2 linked regions of the Acidisarcina polymorpha genome follow. Each later gene encodes a partner of the first gene's protein in a complex. Links are inferred from orthologs where the notes say so. Each region holds a gene or a part of one and is shown in the gene's direction. Other genes may lie near its edges.

What was found.
Region 2: the proteins of tig (region 1) and rpsG are in contact, whole or in part, in a crystal structure (PDB 3GTY), measured with the Thermotoga maritima proteins. The link is inferred for Acidisarcina polymorpha from one-to-one orthologs. Residues at the interface, in WP_004081061.1 of Thermotoga maritima: Glu122, Val124, Val129, Leu130, Tyr133, Glu188, Gly259, Ile262, Tyr263, Glu266, Ser270, Glu273, Gln274, Glu277, Arg308, Gln311, Ile312, Ser315, Tyr316, Glu325, Arg329, Arg336, Leu363, Phe366, Trp367, Arg373, Leu377, Arg381, Leu384, Glu387; in WP_004081843.1 of Thermotoga maritima: Lys34, Lys52, Lys55, Glu59, Arg62, Gln63, Glu66, Asn67, Lys69, Val71, Arg95, Ala109, Lys110, Lys111, Gly112, Arg113, Pro114, Glu117, Glu121, Ile124, Ala125, Tyr127, Asn128, Asn129, Thr130, Gly131, Lys135, Asp139, Arg142, Met143.

What each region holds. Positions count from the first base shown.
Region 1 is NZ_CP030840.1:4,243,857-4,248,226, forward strand. What follows is about bases 1,068-3,938. They hold tig (trigger factor), read left to right. Parts: upstream 1,068-1,717; coding sequence 1,718-3,160; downstream 3,161-3,938. Other genes in these bases: clpP (ATP-dependent Clp endopeptidase proteolytic subunit ClpP), read left to right, coding at 3,176-3,853; clpX (ATP-dependent Clp protease ATP-binding subunit ClpX), read left to right, coding at 3,904-3,938. Also shown: more of clpX, read left to right, coding at 3,939-4,370. UniProt on the Bacillus subtilis protein: Involved in protein export. Acts as a chaperone by maintaining the newly synthesized protein in an open conformation. Functions as a peptidyl-prolyl cis-trans isomerase.
Region 2 is NZ_CP030840.1:5,258,113-5,262,478, forward strand. Bases 802-3,668 are described here. They hold rpsG (30S ribosomal protein S7), read left to right. Parts: upstream 802-1,933; coding sequence 1,934-2,404; downstream 2,405-3,668. Other genes in these bases: ACPOL_RS22290 (S9 family peptidase), read right to left, coding at 802-807; ACPOL_RS35560 (hypothetical protein), read right to left, coding at 802-919; rpsL (30S ribosomal protein S12), read left to right, coding at 1,457-1,840; fusA (elongation factor G), read left to right, coding at 2,539-3,668. Also shown: more of ACPOL_RS22290, read right to left, coding at 1-801; more of ACPOL_RS35560, read right to left, coding at 788-801; more of fusA, read left to right, coding at 3,669-4,366.

The sequences.
Region 1 (4,370 bases):
CATTCGGAAAACCGATTACGCTGCGTAACCTGATGACGCACACGGGCGGCTTCGAAGAAGAGAGCCGGGATATCATCATCACGGACCCGAAACAGACAATTGCTCTGCGCGACTTCCTGATCCAGAACGAGCCGGCCAGGCTTTACGCTCCGGGAACCATCCCCGCCTACTCGAACTATGGCGTCGGTCTAGCTGGCTACATCGTGCAGCGGATCAGCGGCGAGCCTTTTGAAGAATACGTTCAGGACCACATCTTTATCCCGCTTGGGATGATCCATTCGACTTTCTACCAACCAGCTCCGAAATCACTGGCGGCATTACCCTCGGAGGGGTATCGCGGCAACACCGAGAAGCCTCCGCTGGGCTTTGAAATCTTTAATGCCCCCCCCGGCTGGAGGCGTCTCCTCTACCGCGAGCGACATGGGCCGTTTCGGCCAGGCGCTGCTGAACGGCGGAGAGCTCGGAGGGAAGCGCATCCTGAAGCCGGAAACATTGGCCGCGATGAGAACACCACAGTTTCGCGCCAGCGACCAGATGCCTCCTATCTGCATGGGCTTCTATGAGACCTGGCGCAGCGGAGTCAGGTGGATCGGCCATGAGGGCGATCTAATTGCCTTCCACAGCCTCTTCTTTCTCGATCCGTCCCGGAACATCATCCTGTTTCTCGCTTACAACTCTGCAGGCGCGGGAGACAAACCCCGTCCAGAGATCATCGACATGTTCTCTGATCGCTACTTTCCCATCGCCGGCGGTCAAAAGTTTTTGAGTCTGTCTCGCAAAGATCTCGATGCGATCCAGGGAACCTATCAGTCGACGCGGCGGGCGGACAGCACCCGGCTCAAGCTCGAGGCGCTTTTCTCGCAGCGAAGCGCCACCGTCGACAAGGATGGCGTGCTGCACGTCGAAGACACGAAGGACCTGCGGGGCCACACCATTCGCTGGAAGCCAATCGGCAAAGATCTATGGCAGGAAATCGATGGCCAACGCCGCCTTTTTGCCATCCGCGACAACCATGGAAGAGTCATTCGCCTCGCAGGCGATTTCGCCGGTGCGCAGGCGCAGCGAGTCTCCTGGTATGAAAATGGCGGATTCGTGTTGTTCGCTGTCGGGGCCAGCTTCGTTGTCTTGCTGGCCGTCGTGATCGCCGCGGTCAGCCGTTGGGTCCGCCGATTGTTTTTCCGTAACCGCCCGCGCCCAGCCCCGCAGCCGGGAACCCAATGGTTGCCATTCTCCGCCCAAGCAGCTGCCTGGGTGTGGTCGGTGCTGCTCATCTCCATCGCAACTTTTGTGGCCGTCAACGCGGACGACCTGATGCCTCCCACCCACGCCTGGGACAAATACTTCATCCTGATGAATATCGTCACCCTCGGGGCAATTCTGCTGGGCTTGTTCGTCCTGGTGGCCAGTGTGCAAGTATGGAGCCATCCCAGCTTGCGCTCTATTACCAAACTCAAATTTTCGCTGGTTGCGCTCTCCTGTCTGGTACTCAGCTGGTTTTCCATTCATTGGCATCTCATTGGGCCCCTCCGGATCTGACCTCCAAGGACCGCAGAAAGGCGGCCACATTTCCACTGCCGCACGGGAGCTTGTTTGACCCCCCTCCGAAAGGCACTTAACATAAACAAGAGGCCGTTCAACGCCGCGCGTTTATTCGCCGCCGGATCCAATCGAACGCAGGATCCATGGAAGTTGGGCGGGCGCCTCTGGAAGGCACAAGTTGAGCTCAACCGAAACTCTCGAAACCACTCCCAATTCCGAAATCACTCCTGCAATCGATGGAGCAGGGTCCCCTGATCCGCAGGCCGCTCACGACCACGAAGGTCACGACCATGCGGAACACGACCATCACCATCCGACGCCCTCGCTGAACCCGGAGTGCACCCGCGAGGTATCCGTCGATATTTCCGCCGAGGAAGTCTCGAAGCATTTCCGAAAGATTACGAAGCGTTATCAGAAGATGGCCCGCATTCCCGGGTTTCGCGCCGGAAAGGTGCCGGATTCGTTGATCCGCACTCGCTTTGCCGAGCAGATCCGTCAAGATGTAGTCGAAGAGATCTTGCCCGGGTACTTCCGTAGCACGATCGACGAGCAGCACTTGAAGCCCGTGTCGCAGCCTCAAGTGACAGATATTCATCTCGCCGAGGGAGAGCCGCTGAAGTTCAAGGCGATCTTTGAAGTTCTTCCCGAGTTTTCGATCGACGGCTATAAGGATGTCACCGTTGCCAAGCCGGAGGTCGAACTCTCCGAAGCCGAATACGATGCCGAACTGAAGCGCGTTCTCGATTCCCGTTCCACGATGGAGCCAGTTACCGAAGAGCGTGCGCTCGCCGATGGCGATTGGGCGGAGATTGACTTCCACGGGGAATCGGCAGCCCAAGAAGATGGATCGGAAGCCGGTGCGGACGCCATTCCTCTGACTGACCCGGTGGAAGGAAAGGGCGTCCTCGTCGAGGTTGCTGGCCCAAATACCCTTCCAGCATTCAATGAAGCCTTGCGCGGTGCCAAAACGGGACAAGAACTCAAGTTTGAGGTCGCCTACCCGGAGGACTTTGGCGAAAGGCGTCTAGCAGGCAAGACTATTTCCTATCAAATCGAGGTAAAAGGGATCAAAAAGAAGATCCTGCCTGAGCTCAACGATGACTTTGCGAAGGAACTCGGCGAGTTCGACACCATCGACGCGTTTACCGCTACCTTGCGTGAGCAGGCGTCCGCTGAAAAGAAGCGTCAGCTTGAAAACGCCGCAAAGGATGCCCTGGTTCAGGCTTTGGTCGAGCGTTTTCAGTTTGCCGTGCCGGAATCATTGGTGCAGCAGCAGGTGGATGCGCGACTCGACCGGGGTCTGCGTGCGTTGGCCTCGCAGGGGATGAAACCGGAAGACATGCGGAAGCTCGACTTCGAGCGGCTTCGCGTGGCGCAACGGGAATCAGCGCTCGCTGAGGTGAAGGGCAGCATCTTGCTCGACAAGATTGCCGAAGCGGAGCACACTGAGGTAACGGACGAGGAAGTAGAAGAGCAGCTTCAACTTATTTCAATTCAAAGCCGTGAGCCGCTGGAAGCGCTGCGGACACGTTTGACTGAGGATGGCAGTCTCGCTAGAATCCGTGAACAATTGAGAAGAGAAAAGACGAGGGCCAGCCTGTACGAGCGGATCGGCTCCTGACAGCTTAGAAGAGAAATCACAGCCGTTGGCCGTCAAGGCTGCCCACGACAACCGAATGGAAAGCGGAGCGAGCGACGAGACTCCGCGCAAGAAAAGGAACGCATGGCACTTGTACCTATGGTGGTTGAGCAGACGAGTCGAGGCGAGCGCGCCTATGACATCTACTCTCGTCTGCTTCGCGATAACATTATTTTTCTTGGCACTCCGATCGACGACCAGATCGCTAATCTGATCATTGCGCAGATGTTGTTCCTTTCCGGGGAGGATCCGGAGAAGGATATTCAGCTCTACATCAACTCCCCGGGAGGATCGATCACGGCTGGATTGGCGATCTACGACACAATGCAGTTCATCCGTAACGGCGTCGTGACCTATTGCATCGGGCAGGCGGCCAGCATGGGGGCCTTTCTACTCCTTGCCGGGACGCCGGGCAAGCGGTTCGCGCTGCCGAATTCCCGAATCCTGATCCATCAGCCGTCGATGGGCGGCCTTTCCGGGCAGGCTACGGATATCGATATCCATGCGCGCGAGATCTTGCGCATCCGGGAGATTACCAACCGGCTCATGTCCAAACATACCGGGCAGGCGCTCGACAGGATCGAGCGAGACGTTGAACGCGATTTCATCATGAATGCTCCGCAAGCCAAGGAATATGGGATCATTGATGAGATCATTGATCGGCCGCGTACCTAAGATCAGGGCTACGGTCGAGCACGCGCAGTTAAGTACAAGGGGTCAGCAGCATGAAACCGCGCACGGGTTCCGACGACACACTTCGCTGCTCGTTCTGCCATAAATCGCAGGATGCGGTCGCCAAGCTGATCTCTTCGCCAAGCGACTATCCGCGGGCCTACATCTGCGATGAATGCGTAGCGGTCTGCAACTCGATCCTCGAGGACGATCGCAGCGATGTTCAGCCTGGCGCGGCTCCAGCGCACCTGCCGAAGCCTCAAGAAGTAAAGGCTTTCTTGGATGAGTACGTCATCGGTCAGGACCAGACGAAGAAGAAACTCGCGGTTGCGGTCTACAACCACTACAAGCGCATCCAGATGAACCGCACCAAGGGGAATGAGGTCGAGCTTTCCAAGTCGAATATTCTCCTCGTCGGTCCAACGGGCAGCGGCAAGACACTCCTGGCTCATACCCTGGCGAAGATGCTCGACGTTCCTTTCGCCATCGTGGACGCGACCACCCTGACCGAAGCCGGATA
Region 2 (4,366 bases), 1.0 Mb from region 1 along the record:
GGCGGGGTCGAGGATGGAGGTTGGCTTGTCGCTGACGATAGGTTGGGTGTAAAGCTGGGCGACCCACCAGTTATTCTCTCCGGGTGGAGGCGCCGCAATGTAGGCTAGCTCTTGCGAACCGGGCGACCAGTCGAATTCGTAGGTGTAGAGGCTGGCAGGTGTGATCTGGCGGACCTGCCCGCTGGCTATATCGGCCTCGGCCACCCGTTTAATTTCAAGGCCCTCCTCGCCAATGACTCCAGCAGGCGGTTTCTCGGCGGCGAGCGGACTCGCGCGGCGAGTGGCTCCTTCGACGTAGAGGAATCCAAGTTCTTTGCCATCAGGCGAGAAGGCCGGCGCTTCCGGGATCCCGGGAAGATGAGTCAGGCGTCGAATCTTGGGTTTGTTGCCCATTTCGGCCAGATAGAAGTCAGCCTGCGTTTTATTCTCCCCAGCACTCTGACAATCCGAGAGGAAGGCCAGCGTCTTCGAATCTGGCGACCAGGCGAGGCTGCCTTCCACGCAGAGTTCGCCCTTGCTTCCGGCGGTGATCCGGATCGGCTTCTCGGGCGAGGTTCGGGGTGCAACTTCAATCTCGCTGCCCGAGCGCTTGCCTTGTTCTTCTCCATCGACGACCCAGGCGATGCGCGCGCCGTCTGGCGAGATCGCCGTCTGATAGAGGTTGCGCACTTTGCCCAGATTGTCGATCAGGCTATCGATGCGGGGATCGCGCCGGGCGTTCAGGTTCTGCGCCTTCAAGTTCACGGTACAAACAGCGCTAAGGACTAAGGCGGTGCAGACAAGGACTTTACGGGCGATAGTAGGCATTGATGAGCATGGTAGCAGCGATGGCTTTGTTCGTGTCTTCCGCCACGGCCTGCCATAGGCCATACAAGCGATGCCCATACTTCGCGAGACCAGCTCTGCAGGAGTTCTCCACTCCCCATCCTCCACTTTGAAGGGTGTCTTGACCGGGGAGTTGCGAATTGATATCTTTAAGAAGTTCCGCGAGACAGCTCTTGCCGGATATTTTCGGGCGAGAGCGTTTGTTTGTGTCCGCAGAAAGCCTCAATCTGATCTATACTTATTTGAGGCAGTTGCTTTGCCGTTTTAGAGCAATTGCTGAGGCTATAGATCGTTGTAGTGCCTCTCTGGGCCTTCCCTTCCGATCTCTGCAGGTTAGAGACACAAGGCGAATCGCATTGGAGTCTGCGCTACCTGCCACCTTGGTGGGCTATGCAGACCGGAACCACCGAAACGGAGTTGGCCTTCCCAGGCCTCTTTCACTTGAAGGAACCGGGAAGCGCTCAGCCACCGTCGTGGTTTGAGTCAACGGGTTATGTAAGGCTACTGCACGCGGGGACGGGTTGCGGGCGGTAGAAGTGAGTTGGGCATTCAGAGTAGATCGCGGGCGGCTTGCGCGATCATCTGATGCCTGTGTGAAATGCGTGGGTTTTGCAGCTTTGAGGAGTCAGGTTTGCCGACATTTAGTCAATTAGTCCGGAAGGGCCGCACTGCGCCGAGATATAAGACGGCCAGCCCGGCATTGCAGGGTTCGCCGCAACGGCGTGGAGTTTGTACGCGCGTCTACACCCAGACCCCGAAAAAGCCGAACTCGGCGTTGCGCAAAGTTGCGCGCGTCAAGCTCACCAACGGGATCGAAGTGACCACCTACATCCCAGGCATCGGCCACAATCTGCAGGAGCACTCGATCGTCCTCATTCGCGGCGGTCGTGTGAAGGACCTGCCGGGGGTTCGCTACCACGTGGTGCGCGGAACACTCGATTCGGTCGGCGTAGCCAACCGCAAGCAGAGCCGGTCGAAGTACGGCGCTAAGCGCCCCAAGGCCGCCGCTAAGTAAGGACCAGGGACTCGCCGTCCAGGCGTACGCGCCCATGGCGCAAAAGTCTGGACGAATCAATTGAGCAAGTGAAGTTATTGAGATAAGGGAACTATGCCGAGAAAAGGTCATATCGCGAAACGGGAAGTCGCAGCCGACCCCGTGTACAACTCGACGCTGGTGACGAAGTTTGTCAACTCGATGATGTGGGGCGGCAAGAAGTCGACCGCGCAAAACATCTTTTATGAGGCAATGACGAACCTCGAATCCCGCGGCGGCGATGAAGCGCTGAAGCTCTTCAAGAAAGCGGTTGAGAACTGCAAGCCGCTGCTCGAAGTGAAGTCGCGCCGGGTTGGTGGCGCGAACTATCAGGTGCCGATCGAAGTGAATCCGGAACGGCGCACTTCGCTCGCGATCCGCTGGCTGGTGAACTATGGCCGGGCGCGCGGCGAAAAGGGCATGGTCGACAAGTTGACCAACGAGCTGCTTGACGCAGCTAACGGCCGCGGAGCCGCGATGAAGAAGAAGGAAGACATTCATCGTATGGCCGAGGCGAACAAGGCGTTCGCGCATTATCGGTGGTAAAGAGAAGTTTCCATAGCAAGAAAGCTTTTCAGTGACAGTTGTCAGTCCGTAAATTAGGACAAGCTCGCCGGAAGCTGGCGGGTCAAGCAGGGTAAGCAAAGGCAGGCCATGGCCTGCGAGAGTGAGAGATTCAAGTGCCGCGTCAAGTACCTCTAAATCGTTGCCGGAATATCGGAATCATGGCGCACATCGACGCCGGGAAGACGACGACCACCGAGCGCATCCTGTTCTATACCGGGATCACGCACCGGATCGGCGAAGTGCATGAAGGCACGGCAACCATGGATTACATGGAGCAGGAGCAGGAGCGCGGCATCACGATCACCTCCGCCGCAACCACCTGCACCTGGAAAGACATTCGTATCAACATCATTGATACCCCGGGCCACGTTGACTTTACCGCTGAGGTCGAGCGGTCGCTACGGGTGCTCGATGGCGCAGTCGCCTTGTTCGACTCCGTCTCGGGTGTGCAGCCGCAGTCGGAGACGGTGTGGCGGCAGGGTGATAAGTACAAGGTCCCCCGGATCTGCTTTGTCAACAAGATGGACAAGGCCGGCGCTGATTTCGAGCACGTGATTGAAACCATCCGCAAGCGGCTGGGCGCGCGTCCAGTTGCCATCCAGATTCCGATTGGCGCCGAGGCCAACTTTAAGGGCGTCATCGATCTGATCGAGATGAAGGCGATCCTGTGGCACGACGAGACCATGGGCGCGCAGTACGATGTTGAAGAGATTCCCGAGAACCTGCTCAAGAAGGCGGAAGCCTTCCGCATGCAGCTGGTTGAGTCAGTCGCCGAGAACGATGACGACATGCTGCACAAGTTCCTCGAAGGCGAGACCCCGACGGCGGCCGAGTTAAAGAAAGCCCTACGCGGCGCGACCATTGCGATGAAGGTCTTCCCGGTACTCTGCGGGACCGCCTTCAAGAACAAGGGTGTGCAGACTCTGCTTGATGCGGTGGTCGACTATCTGCCGAGCCCGCTCGACGTGCCCCCGGTGGTTGGTATCGATCCTGATGATCCCGAAAAGCAGGTGATTCGCGAAGCCAAGGACGATGCGCCGTTTTCGGCGCTCGGCTTTAAGCTGATCAACGATCCCTTCGGCAAGCTCGGTTTCATCCGCGTCTATTCGGGCCATTTGAAAACCGGCGACACCGTGCTCAATCCGCGTACCGGCAAGACCGAACGGATCGGGCGTCTGGTCAAGATGCACGCCAATAAGCGCGAAGACATCACCGAGATCTATGCCGGCGACATCTGCGCCTGTGTTGGTTTGAAGGAATTGAAGACCGGTGACACCCTCTGCACTCCGAATGATCCGGTGGCGTTGAGCGCTATCAAATTCCCGGACACGGTCATCTCGGTCGCCATTGAGCCGAAGACCAAGGCTGACCAGGAGAAGATGGGAATGGCGCTGGCTAAGCTGGCCGATGAAGATCCGACCTTCAAGGTCCGTACCGATGAAGAGTCTGGGCAGACGATCATCAGCGGCATGGGCGAGTTGCATCTTGAGATCCTGGTCGATCGCATGAAGCGCGAGCACAAGGTCGAAGCCAATGTCGGCGAGCCCCGTGTCGCCTTCCGGGAGACCATCCGCAAGATCGCCGAGGCGGAAGGCAAGTACATCCGCCAGACCGGTGGTTCGGGCAACTACGGACACGTCAAGATTCGTCTGGAGCCGAACGAGCCAGGCAAGGGATTCGAGTTTATCAACGAGATCAAGGGCGGCGTGGTTCCGAAGGAGTACATCAAGCCGACCGAGCAGGGAATCCGCGAAGCGTTGCATGCCGGGGTGCTTGCGGGCTACGAGCTGGTCGACTTCAAGGCCGTACTTTATGACGGCAGCTACCACGACGTCGACTCGAACGAAATGGCGTTCAAGATCGCCGGTTCGATGGCCTTTAAGGAAGCCGCGAAGAAGGCCAGTCCGGTGCTGCTCGAACCGATGATGGCCGTCGAAGTGA